DNA from 2 places in the Kluyvera sp. CRP genome. Region 2 is predicted to be linked to the other one. Evidence: predicted binding sites of a transcription regulator. Region 2 holds the regulator's gene; the other holds the start of a gene.
What was found. The regulator Fur, encoded in region 2, represses iron uptake genes when iron is present. The targets are predictions, from matches to a motif close to ATAATAATGAGAACNACTATCAA.
Positions count from the first base shown of each region.

Region 1: the regulator Fur is predicted to act here: its motif matches at 4,749-4,771, upstream of feoA (ferrous iron transporter A).

Region 1 covers NZ_CP082841.1:1,523,449-1,530,246, reverse strand. The annotation lists gene envZ (two-component system sensor histidine kinase EnvZ) at 1-606, opposite strand, end outside; gene ompR (two-component system response regulator OmpR) at 603-1,322, opposite strand; gene greB (transcription elongation factor GreB) at 1,553-2,026, shown strand; gene K7B04_RS07055 (Tex family protein) at 2,126-4,459, shown strand; gene feoA (ferrous iron transporter A) at 4,877-5,101, shown strand; gene feoB (Fe(2+) transporter permease subunit FeoB) at 5,133-6,798, shown strand, end outside.
Region 2 covers NZ_CP082841.1:2,622,288-2,629,085, reverse strand. The annotation lists gene seqA (replication initiation negative regulator SeqA) at 7-579, opposite strand; gene ybfF (esterase) at 762-1,526, shown strand; gene ybfE (LexA regulated protein) at 1,656-1,949, shown strand; gene fldA (flavodoxin FldA) at 2,101-2,631, shown strand; gene fur (ferric iron uptake transcriptional regulator) at 2,924-3,376, shown strand; gene chiQ (ChiQ/YbfN family lipoprotein) at 3,498-3,833, opposite strand; gene chiP (chitoporin) at 3,884-5,290, opposite strand; gene glnS (glutamine--tRNA ligase) at 5,773-6,798, opposite strand, start outside.

The sequences.
Region 1 (6,798 bases), 1.1 Mb from region 2:
CGGAATAATCCCTTTACCGACCTGAAGCGCCGCGTGCTCCAGGTCGACCAGGGGTCGGTTCTGGATGCGGATAAACAGCCATGCGCCGCCTATCGCCAGCAGCATAATCGCCAGGGTGTAACGAAACAGTGGGGAGAAGTCTCCCTGATGGATCTCGGTCAGCGGCACGCGCACCCAGATATTGGGCGACAGCCAGGTCTTCAACCACACCACCGGGGAGCTTTTATTGACTTCGACGCGCACCTCGGTCGGCCCGCCGAGCTGCTGAGCCATCTGCTGACTCAGAAACTCATAGTGCTGCGCCCAGCGCAGGCCAGCCTCTTCTGCGGCTTCATCGGAATAGAGCGAAATGCCCAGTTCGCGATAGATCTCGCGGCGAAACGCCGGCGGCACGACCAGCTGCGTGCCGTCCTCCAACTGCAGTTTATCGGTCATCAGCATACGCACTTCGTAGGCTAAGACTTTATTAAACTGCTGCAGGCTGGGCAGAATCGCGAAATTCAACACCACCAGATAGGTTGTCACCAGGCTGACGAACAGCAAGGTGACAATCAGCAATAACGTGCGGGCAAATGAACTTCGTGGCGAGAAGCGCAGTCGCCTCATGCTTTAGAGCCGTCCGGGACAAACACGTAGCCCAGACCCCATACGGTCTGAATATAGCGCGGGTGCGCCGGATCTTCTTCCACCATACGACGCAGGCGGGAGATCTGCACGTCGATGGAACGTTCCATCGCCGAGTATTCACGACCACGCGCCAGGTTCATCAGCTTGTCACGAGACAGCGGCTCGCGCGGGTGGCTCACCAGCGCTTTCAGCACCGCAAACTCACCGCTGGTCAGCGGCATCGGCTCGTCTTCACGGAACATTTCGCGGGTACCGAGGTTCAGCTTGAACTTACCAAAGGCAATAACCGCTTCTTCCTGAGAAGGCGCGCCCGGCAGTTCGTTCGCCTGACGGCGCAGCACGGCACGGATACGGGCCAGCAGTTCACGCGGGTTGAACGGTTTCGGAATGTAGTCGTCGGCGCCGATTTCCAGGCCCACGATACGGTCAACTTCTTCCCCTTTCGCCGTCACCATAATGATCGGCATCGGGTTGCTTTGGCTGCGCAGGCGGCGGCAGATGGAGAGGCCATCTTCACCCGGCAGCATGAGATCCAACACCATCAGATGGAAGGATTCACGGGTCAGCAATCTGTCCATCTGTTCGGCGTTAGCCACGCTTCGAACCTGGAAACCCTGCTCGGTCAGATAACGCTCCAGTAACGCGCGCAGGCGCATGTCGTCATCCACAACAAGAATCTTATAATTCTCTTGCATTGTTTTTACTCCCAAAGGTTCGCAACAATTAATCAGCATGTATTCTCAAAAAAGCCTGCGCTTGCGACCAGCTAAATCTGGTATAAATTCCAGGCTAAATTGTTACAAAGCATATTTAACAGCGAGTTAAGTATACAATGAATCTTAATACACATTATTTATTCTGTCGGTATGCTCACGTAATACGTATTGTGCGCAATATTTCCTCGGCAGCCAGGTAAGCACGTAAGATGAAAACACCGTTGATCACCCGTGAAGGGTACGAAAAGCTCAAACAAGAGATGGATTATCTCTGGCGCGAAGAGCGCCCGGAGGTCACCAAAAAAGTGACCTGGGCCGCGAGCCTTGGCGATCGCAGTGAAAACGCTGACTACCAGTATAATAAAAAACGCTTAAGGGAGATTGACCGCCGCGTTCGTTATTTAACCAAGTGTCTGGAAAATCTGCGCATCGTCGATTACTCACCGCAGCAGGAAGGCAAAGTCTTTTTTGGCGCGTGGGTGGAGATTGAAAACGACGACGGAGATACCAAGCGTTTTCGCATTGTCGGCTATGACGAGATTTTTGGCCGCAAGGACTACATTTCGATCGACTCGCCAATGGCCCGTGCGCTATTGAAAAAAGAGGTCGGCGATCTCGCGGTCGTCAACACGCCAGCGGGTGAGGCCAGCTGGTATGTAAATGCGATCGATTACGTAAAATAACGCCGGAACAATCCGAAGCCCCCGCTGATGACTGGCATTTTTGCCAGTCAATCCGTATAACTGTCCCCTGATTTTATGACCTAACAGTGAAACCAAGCCATGATGAATGATTCGCTCTGCCGCATTATTGCGGGTGAACTTCAGGCCAGAGCCGAACAGGTGGAAGCCGCCGTTCGCCTGCTTGATGAAGGGAACACCGTGCCGTTTATTGCACGTTATCGTAAGGAAATCACCGGCGGACTGGATGACACGCAACTGCGTAATCTGGAAACTCGCCTGGGGTATTTGCGTGAGCTGGAAGACCGTCGTCAGGTCATTCTGAAATCCATCGGTGAGCAGGGCAAGCTGACCGAAGCGCTGGAAAAAGCCATCAACGGCACGCTCAACAAGACCGAGCTGGAAGACCTCTACTTACCGTATAAACAGAAGCGCCGCACCCGCGGGCAAATTGCCATTGAAGCGGGTCTCGAGCCGCTGGCCGATCTGCTGTGGAGCGAACCGTCTCACGACCCGGAAACCGAGGCGGCGAAATTTATCGATGCCGATAAGGGCATCGCGGATACCAAAGCAGCCCTCGACGGCGCGCGCTATATCCTGATGGAACGCTTCGCGGAAGATGCCGGCCTGCTGGCGAAAGTGCGTGACTACCTGTGGAAGAACGCCCACCTGGTGGCCAAAGTGGTCAGCGGTAAGGAAGAAGAAGGCGCGAAGTTCCGCGACTACTTCGACCATCACGAACCGATTTCAACCACCCCTTCCCACCGCGCGCTGGCGATGTTCCGCGGGCGCAACGAAGGTATTCTGCAACTCTCGCTCAACGCCGATCCGCAGTTCGACGAGCCGCCGAAAGAGAGCCATTGCGAACAGATTATTATCGACCACCTCGGCCTGCGCCTGAACAACGCCCCGGCGGATAGCTGGCGCAAAGGCGTGGTGAGCTGGACCTGGCGCATCAAAGTGCTGATGCACCTCGAAACCGAACTGATGGGCACCGTGCGCGAACGCGCGGAAGATGAAGCCATCAACGTCTTCGCCCGTAACCTGCACGATCTGCTGATGGCTGCACCAGCCGGTCTGCGCGCCACCATGGGCCTCGACCCTGGTCTGCGTACCGGCGTGAAGGTGGCGGTGGTGGACGGCACCGGCAAGCTGGTGGCGACGGATACCATCTACCCGCACACCGGGCAGGCGGCGAAAGCGGCGGTCGCCGTGGCGGCGCTGTGCGAAAAACACAACGTGGAGCTGGTGGCGATCGGCAACGGTACCGCCTCACGCGAAACCGAGCGTTTCTTCCTCGATGTGCAGAAACAGTTCCCGCAAGTCACCGCGCAGAAGGTGATCGTCAGCGAAGCAGGCGCTTCGGTGTATTCCGCTTCCGAACTGGCGGCGCAGGAATTCCCGGATCTCGACGTTTCCCTGCGCGGCGCGGTGTCTATCGCCCGTCGTCTGCAGGACCCACTGGCCGAGCTGGTGAAAATCGACCCGAAATCCATCGGGGTGGGCCAGTACCAGCATGACGTCAGCCAGACGCAGCTGGCGCGTAAGCTGGATGCGGTCGTCGAGGACTGCGTGAACGCCGTCGGCGTGGACTTGAACACCGCCTCCGTGCCGCTGCTGACCCGCGTCGCGGGCCTGACGCGCATGATGGCGCAGAACATCGTCGCCTGGCGCGATGAGAATGGCCAGTTCCAGAACCGCCAGCAGTTGCTGAAGGTAAGTCGTCTGGGGCCGAAAGCGTTCGAGCAGTGCGCGGGCTTCCTGCGCATCAACCACGGCGATAACCCGCTGGACGCTTCCACCGTGCACCCGGAAGCCTACCCGGTGGTTGAACGCATTCTGGCGGCCACCCAGCAGGCGCTGAAAGATCTGATGGGCAACAGCAGTGAACTTCGCGGCCTGAAAGCCTCTGAGTTTACCGACGAACGTTTTGGCGTACCGACCGTCACCGATATCATCAAAGAGCTGGAAAAACCGGGCCGCGACCCGCGTCCGGAATTTAAAACCGCGAAGTTCGCCGATGGCGTCGAAACCATGAACGACCTGCTGCCGGGAATGATCCTCGAAGGCGCGGTGACCAACGTCACCAACTTTGGCGCCTTTGTCGATATCGGCGTGCACCAGGACGGCCTGGTACATATCTCCTCGCTGGCGGATAAATTCGTCGAAGATCCACACACCGTGGTGAAAGCAGGCGATATCGTCAAAGTGAAGGTGCTGGAGGTCGATTTGCAGCGTAAACGTATCGCCCTGACTATGCGTCTGGATGAGCAGCCGGGTGAAACCAACGCCCGTCGCGGCGGCGGTAATGACCGTCCGCAGAACAGCGGACGTCCAGCGGCGAAAGCGGCCAAGCCGCGCGGCCGCGAAGCTCAGCCTGCCGGTAACAGCGCCATGATGGACGCTTTAGCCGCAGCAATGGGTAAAAAACGCTAATCGATAAACGCCTTATCCAGCCTGCATGGGGGATAAGGCGCTTTACACCACCAGCCGTGACGCATTCGCTTCGCGCCTTATCTCGCCCTCAGTAATTAATATTTTCGCGCAACTTTTAATAATAAACCGCATCACGTTTTATTTTATTAACCAATGAAACCTTAATTAAACATTAAGCGATGTAAATATCGGTTAATTGATTTATCGCTACAATGCGTTGCTTGAGTAATATCAAAAAAAGTGCAAATAGTGCGCAAAACTCCCACCAACCGCATATTATGTATTGATGATAAAAACCATTCTCATTATCATCATTTGCAGTGGATTTTATTCTTTATTCCTTGACGATGCCCTTGCCGCCATCAGGCCGCACGCGGGCACTCCCTCGTCCAGCTAGCGATAAAACAAGTAGGTTCTATGCAATTTACACCGGATACTGCGTGGAAGATTGTTGGTTTCTCCCGCGAAATTAGCCCAGCCTATCGGCAGAAACTCCTCTCATTGGGCATGCTGCCTGGCTCATCATTCCATGTCGTTCGCGTTGCGCCCTTGGGTGACCCCATTCATATTGAAACCCGTCGCGTAAGCCTGGTATTGCGTAAAAAAGATCTCGCGCTAATCGAATTAGAACCTGTCGCGTAATGACTTCAGCCCGGTAATAAGAGTCTGAAAAATGAAAAAATTAACCATCGGTCTAATTGGTAATCCTAATTCCGGCAAGACAACCTTATTCAATCAGCTGACCGGCGCGCGCCAGCGCGTAGGCAACTGGGCGGGTGTGACGGTTGAACGTAAAGAAGGCTCTTTCGCCACCACCGATCATCAGGTCACCCTTGTCGACCTGCCGGGCACCTACTCGCTGACCACTATCTCGTCACAAACGTCGCTGGATGAACAAATCGCCTGCCACTACATTCTCAGCGGCGATGCCGACCTGCTGATTAACGTGGTCGACGCCTCCAACCTGGAACGTAACCTGTATTTGACGCTGCAATTACTCGAGCTGGGCATTCCGTGCGTGGTCGCGCTGAACATGCTGGATATCGCCGAGAAGCAGCAGATTCGCATCGATGTCGACGCCCTTTCCGCTCGTCTCGGCTGCCCGGTGGTACCGCTGGTATCGACCCGCGCCCGCGGCATTGAAGCGCTGAAAATGGCGATTGATCGCCACAAGGGCAATCAGCCGCTGGAGCTGGTGCACTACCCGCAGCCGCTGCTGCGTGAAGCCGATAATCTGGCCAAAGAGATGGCGCAGGACATTCCGGAGCGCCAGCGCCATTGGCTGGGTATGCAGATGCTGGAAGGCGACATCTACAGCCGCGCCTACGCCGGCGATGCGGCGCATAAGCTGGACGTTTCGCTGGCGCACCTGAGCGAAGAGCTGGACGATCCCGCTTTGCATATCGCCGACGCTCGCTACCAGAGCATCGCCGCTATCTGCGACGCCGTCAGCAATACGCTGACCGCCGAACCAAGCCGTTTTACCGCCGCGCTGGATAAAATCGTCCTCAACCGCGTGCTGGGGCTGCCGGTCTTTCTGTTCGTGATGTACCTGATGTTCCTGCTGGCGATTAACATCGGCGGTGCCTTACAGCCCATCTTCGACGGCGGCTCGGTAGCGCTCTTTATTCATGGTATTCAGTGGATTGGCTACACCCTGCACTTCCCGGACTGGCTGACCGTATTCCTGGCGCAGGGGCTCGGCGGCGGTATCAACACCGTTCTGCCGCTGGTGCCGCAAATCGGCATGATGTACCTGTTCCTCTCGTTCCTTGAAGACTCCGGCTATATGGCCCGCGCCGCCTTCGTCATGGACCGCCTGATGCAGGCGCTTGGTCTGCCGGGGAAATCCTTTGTGCCGCTGATCGTCGGCTTCGGCTGTAACGTGCCGTCGGTGATGGGCGCCCGTACGTTGGATGCCCCACGTGAACGCCTGATGACCATTATGATGGCACCGTTTATGTCCTGCGGCGCGCGTCTGGCTATCTTCGCGGTCTTCGCCGCGGCCTTCTTCGGCCAGGGCGGCGCGCTGGTGGTCTTCTCGCTCTATGTGTTGGGGATCGTTATCGCCATCCTCACCGGCCTGATGCTCAAATACACCATCATGCGTGGCGAAGCCTCGCCGTTCGTCATGGAACTGCCGGTCTACCACGTACCGCACATCAAAAGCCTGTTCATCCAGACCTGGCAGCGCCTGAAAGGCTTCGTGCTGCGCGCCGGTAAAGTTATCGTGATCGTCAGTATTTTCCTGAGCGCACTGAACAGCTTCTCGTTCAGCGGCAAGATCGTCGACAACATCAACGACTCGGCGCTGGCCTCTGTCAGCCGCGCGATTACGC
Region 2 (6,798 bases):
TCAGTATTAGATGGTACCGCAAACCTTCTCAATCAATTCCGCCGGGAATTGCATTGACTGCATGATGTGTTCGACCATGCTGCATTTACGGCCCGTATTGGTATTGGTAATGACCCAGTATGGCGTATCCGGAACCTGTTTTGGTTTCGTCTGATTGCCGTTTTTCAGCAGCGTTTGCTCGTCGGCAGCAAAGTAGACGCGGGTACGGCCATGAAGGGATTCGGTTGCCTCAGCAAACGCATTGTTGTCCAGAGAGTACAGCGTGGTCAGCACCAGCATGAAGCGGTTTACCGCTTTCTTCTGCTCTGCATACTCGTCGGAGAGCAGCAGTTCGCGCATGGCACGGACTTTATCTTTGGCGGATTTAACCGTTTTCACCTCAGCAACGGGGGCAGCAGCGGGCGCCGGAGCGGCAACCGTTTCTGCTTTGACGACCGGCGCGGCAGCGACGGCTGCGGGCTGGGAAGCGGCGGAGAATTTCAGCATACGCCGTAAAATGTCGGACGCGCTCTCGCCAATGCGCAGAGTGTGGGCTGCAATATAGCGATAGAGCTCGTCATCAACTTCGATCGTTTTCATCTTAATCCGGTGCGATAATTTTTCTGAATACAGTTTATTGGGATTATAAAGTCAAAACCCAACAGCGGGTAGCGCCAAACCAGGGGCACGGCAAAATTCGGATGAGTTCCTCACTTGCCCCTGAGCGTTAGAATGTTCAACATGATACCCTAACCCGACAATGCGAAAAAAAGAACTTTGCTATGAAATTGAATTTCCGAGCGCAAACTGCACAAAACCTGCACAATAATTCCCCCATCGTCCTGGTCCACGGTCTGTTCGGCAGCCTGGATAACCTCGGCATTCTCGCCCGCGACCTGCTTGCCGATCACGATGTCATTCAGGTCGACATGCGTAACCACGGTCTGTCGCCGCGTTCCGACGATATGAGCTATCCGGCCATGGCGCAGGATTTGCTCGATACTCTCGACGCCAACCAGATTGAGAAAGCGACATTCATCGGCCATTCAATGGGCGGAAAAGCGGTGATGGCGCTGACCGCGCTGGCCCCGGAGCGCATCGACCGCCTGGTGGCAATCGACATTGCGCCGGTGGATTACCACGTGCGTCGTCATGATGAGATTTTTGCCGCCATTAACGCCGTCACCAGCGCGGGCGTCTCCACGCGCCAGCAGGCAGCCACGGTGATGCGCGAGTATCTGCATGAAGAAGGCGTGATTCAGTTTCTGCTGAAGTCGTTTGTTGACGGTGCCTGGCGCTTTAACGTGCCGGTGCTGTGGGAGCAATATCCCCATATCGTCGGCTGGGAAACCATTCCGGCCTGGGAACACCCTGCGCTGTTTATTCCCGGCGGCAATTCACCGTATATCACCGAAGCCTATCGTGACGATCTGCTGGCGCAGTTCCCGCAGGCGAAAGCGCACGTGATTGCCGGGGCGGGTCACTGGGTTCACGCCGAAAAACCGGACGCCGTGCTGCGCGCCATTCGCCGTTACCTCGCTGAGTGATTAAAAATGCATCGACCGCGCGCCAGAATGGCCGTGGTCGTTGGCGTGCGGGTTCCACTGTTGTATGATTGCGCGCTGTCTGCACCGGGCACCGTCCGGTAGCTTGTTTCCCCGAAGTCACTCAGAACCATGGCAAAAGAACAAACGGACCGTACGACATTAGATTTGTTCGCAAATGAGCGTCGGCCGGGAAGACCCAAAACCAATCCGCTTTCGCGTGACGAACAGCTCCGCATTAATAAGCGCAATCAGCTCAAACGCGACAAAGTTCGTGGGCTTAAGCGCGTCGAGTTAAAGCTAAACAGCGACGCCGTTGATGCGCTCAACGAGCTGGCGGCAGCCCGTGACATGAGCCGCAGCGAACTCATCGAAGAGATGCTGATGAGCCAACTGGCGCTGCTGCACGGACAAGGGAAAGTCTGAAATATCCCCCCAGAACGCACTTTCATGTAGCAGAGTGTGCAGTACGGCACGATAGCTGTTTCCGCCCGCTTCTCTGTTCTGCTATGATTGCCCTTATCTGTGGGCAATAAGCCACCACCATATCATTAAGTTTCAAGAGGTTATTTTACTCATGGCAATCGTTGGCATCTTCTTCGGTAGCGACACCGGGAACACCGAAAATATCGCAAAAATGATTCAAAAACAGCTTGGTAAAGATGTCGCTGACGTTCACGACATTGCCAAGAGCAGCAAAGAAGACCTGGCAGGCTACGATATCCTGCTGCTGGGTATCCCAACCTGGTACTACGGTGAAGCACAGTGCGACTGGGACGATTTCTTCCCGTCTCTGGAAGAAGTTGACTTCAACGGTAAGCTGGTCGCCCTCTTCGGCTGTGGCGATCAGGAAGACTACGCGGAGTACTTCTGCGATGCGCTGGGTACGATTCGCGACATCATCGAGCCAAACGGCGCGACCATCGTTGGTCACTGGCCAACCGCAGGCTACCACTTCGAAGCGTCGAAAGGCCTGGCCGATGACGACCACTTCGTGGGTCTGGCGATTGACGAAGACCGCCAGCCGGAGCTGACCGCTGAACGCGTTGAAAAATGGGTTAAGCAGGTTGCTGAAGAGCTGCACCTCGACGAAATCAAAAACGCCTGATGATATTGAGGCGCGATAACAAATCGCGCCTCATTAATAGGTAAAAGCAATCAAAATAATAGCTACATTTTTTTAACTTTTCAGCGCATACCTGTACAATATCTTCTGATTTAGCGTAGGTTCATCGCTCTGTTTGTCGGTGACGCCTCGTTTTTGAAAGCTTAGTTTACCCAAGCCTTGCTGTTTTCATTTATCCAGGGTCATTCTATAATGAGACGCATTAAAACGGGTGAATTCTCTGTGATACTTTCGCTGATGGAAGTTAATCGTTTAGCAACAGGACAGATTCCGCATGACTGACAATAATACCGCATTAAAGAAGGCTGGCCTGAAAGTCACACTTCCACGGTTAAAGATTCTGGAAGTTCTTCAGGAACCGGATAACCACCATGTCAGCGCGGAAGACTTATACAAACGCCTGATCGACATGGGTGAAGAAATTGGCCTGGCCACGGTTTATCGTGTCCTGAACCAGTTTGATGACGCGGGCATCGTGACCCGTCATAATTTTGAAGGCGGCAAATCCGTTTTCGAACTGACCCAGCAGCATCACCACGATCACCTTATTTGCCTCGACTGTGGCAAAGTGATCGAGTTCAGCGACGAATCTATCGAAGCTCGCCAGCGTGAAATTGCCGCCAAACACGGAATTCGTCTGACCAACCACAGCCTTTATCTTTATGGCCACTGCGCTGAAGGCGACTGCCGTGAAGATGAACATGCTCACGATGGTGTAGAGAAGTAACTTCCCCCCTCGTTAAAAAGCCAGCGCCATGCGTTGGTTTTTTTTTGCCCTTCGTTCGCATTCAGCCATAAAAAAACCGCTGCAAGCAGCGGTTTTTTCAGTTATTAGCATTCGCCTTATCTTATGGCTTCACGGTGTTATTGCTGCGAATTTCCTGCCACATCTTATCGCATTTGGCTTTTACGGCCTGGTCGTTACCGGTACGGGTTGCCTGAATACACTGCTGGTAATCCAGCACGCGTACGGATTCCTGATTAGCAAACTGTTCATGCTGTTTCTCTTTTTTCAGCACGTTCAGCACGCTCTGGCAGGCCTGGATTTTGTCCGGATTGCCTTCAGCGGTGTTAATGCACGCGCTGTAGGCATCCTTCAGCTTACTGTCTTCTTTCGGCGTGGATGGCTGAGCGCAAGCGGTAAGGCCAGCGGCCATCAGGGCAACAATAATCAGTTTTTTCATACGATGAGCCTCTTAGCGGCGGCAGAGGCTTCCCCCTGCCGCATCATGCATCAGAAAATAGTGAACGGTGCGATAACCATGAATTTCACGTCACGCTCATCCTGGAAGATGTTGCCGTAACCACCGCCCCAGCTTGGGATGTCGGAGTGGTTGTCGTACTGAGTGAAGTGCAGTTTGAAGAGGGTACCCTTCGCGCGGCCTTCCTGTACGGTATACATGGCATCCAGGCTGTATGCAGATTCTCTGATCGTATTGTTTTTGTTGTAGTAGGCATCCGGGTTCATCTGCCAGGTCGCTGGTTTCGCATCCCATGCATAGACGTAGGATGCACCCACTGCCCAGCCAGGAAGATTCCAGTTCTTCAGGTCATACATACCACCGAAGAAGACCGCTTTTTCGCCGTTGGCGTTGAAGTCAGAGCGGTTATCCCACCAGATATCCAGACGACCGTTAGATGACGCGTAGGTCGGGGTCATACGCTGCAGGAAGTAGCCCTGCTGACCGTCAGCCTTAACCCAGGTCCCTTCCAGACGGAAGTCGAACACTTCGTTCAGCTTATAGCCAAATGTTAACGCCTGCAGCCACGCGGTGCCGTCGTAAATGTCGTTCACGCCGTGATCGCTCACTTTGTCACGGGTACCGTAGAACTGGTAGCTGGTGGTCAGCGGGCCGCCAGGGATATCAAATTTGTAGCTTGCTTTGGCGAAGTACTGGTCGACATAACCTTCCGCCTGACCGAATGCCGCTTCCAGCACCAGGTCATTTTTAAAATCGTATTTCGCACCAATAGAGTGCAGGTAATCAACTTTGGTCTTCTTATCATTCTGATAGAAGTTATCCATCTCCAGATGCCATGGCGCCTTATACTCATTGGTCCACATGTAGGAGAAGCTCAGCGCGCCATTGTCGCCGTAGTCAAAGTTTGCCCCGGCTTCAGCGCCCTGGTAAGTACCCGGCATAAAGCTCCAGTGCGGTGCCAGCAGGGTTTGACCGGTTGGTTGAATGTAACCCGCACGCGCCCAGGTTGGGCCAAGTTTAAATTTAGCTGCCGCTTTATACAGGCTGATACCGCTCTTATCGCCGCTGTAATCTTCGCTATAGCCTTTATTTTTTGACGAGAATGCAATTTCGTTCGGGTGACCGCTTTCGCTACTTTCCGCCATTTCAATCGCGGTAAAAGCAGCAATATCAATACCGAACATGTCAGCCGCATAACCCGACTGGAAGTCGAGGTTGGCGTTCCAGGTGGAGTGAGAAAGGTTGGTTTTATATTTGTCGTGGTCGGTCACATCTTTACGGTCACGCTCACGCTGCCAGTAGTAGATGCCGCCGGTTAATGTTGAATCATCAATGAACCCTTCTGCCTTCGCTTCCGGAGTCATCACAAAGCCTGACATTGCTGTCACACCGGCGATAGCCAGCGCCAGCGTACTACGTTTGCCACTAAACGTACGCATAGTTATATCCTCTTTGACTTTTAAAAATGCCGCTGCAAAGCAGAAGCAAAAAAATAAAACGCTAAAAAATGAACTTCTGGAAAAAAGGTGTTTCAGTACATTGATAGACTATTTTTCGCGACGCGAATTATCAATCCTTTTCCGCAACAAGAGTGCAGGATTATGACAAAGCGCACATATTTGGTTTCAATGTGTAACGTAATGCATTGTTAACATTTGCACAAGCCAGCCCTTGCGGGGCTTGGATGAAATGTTAATGAGACCGTTTACATTGAAGATCAGGGGTGGGTAGATGTAAAAAAGTGCGAACGTACCAGATCCAGGAAAATATTATTAATTCGCATCGCGAAACTATAAAAAAGAACCGGTTTGCACATTACCGGAACAGAAAGGAACGATATGTTGCCATCGGCGCCAGGGGCATATGACCAGGCAAAAAAAACGCCGCAAAAGCGGCGTTTTTCATGTTGGATCGGCGAGTATTAGCCAACCCAGGTATCACGTAAACCAACGGTACGGTTAAAGACCAGCTTGTCTGCCGTGCTGTAGCGGCTGTCGAGGCAGAAGTAACCCTCACGCTCGAACTGGTACGCTTTACCGGCCTCAGCGGCCTGCAGAGACGGCTCAGCATAGCCCTGCTTGATAACCAGTGACTCAGGGTTCATCACCGCCAGGAAGTCTTCTGCGGCGCCTGGGTTCGGTACGCTGAACAGACGATCGTACAAGCGAATCTCTACCGGCAGCGCGTGCGCGGCGCTAACCCAGTGAATTACGCCCTTCACTTTGCGGCCATCAGCCGGATCTTTGCTCAGGGTATCAGCATCGTAGGTACAGAAGATGGTGGTGATATTGCCTTCGGCATCTTTCTCCACGCGCTCTGCTTTCACCACATAGGCGTTACGCAGACGCACTTCTTTCCCCATCACCAGACGCTTGTACTGCTTGTTCGCTTCTTCACGGAAGTCTGCGCGATCGATCCAGATTTCGGCGCTAAACGGCACTTCACGGCTGCCCATTTCCGGTTTATTCGGATGGTTAGGCATGGAAACCATTTCGCTCTCACCCTGCGGATAGTTTTCGATCACCAGTTTTACCGGATCGATAACCGCCATCGCGCGCGGCGCGTTTTCGTTCAGATCTTCACGAATGCAGGATTCCAGCGACGCCATCTCAATGGTGTTGTCCTGCTTGGTCACGCCGATGCGCTTGCAGAACTCGCGAATGGAGGCGGCGGTGTAGCCACGGCGACGCAGACCGGAGATGGTCGGCATACGCGGGTCGTCCCAGCCTTCGACATGTTTTTCCATCACCAGCTGATTCAGCTTGCGCTTGGACATCACGGTGTATTCCAGATTCAGGCGCGAGAATTCGTACTGGCGCGGGTGAACCGGAATGGTGATGTTGTCCAGCACCCAGTCGTACAGACGACGGTTGTCCTGGAACTCCAGCGTACACAGCGAGTGGGTAATGCCTTCCAGCGCATCGCTGATGCAGTGAGTGAAGTCGTA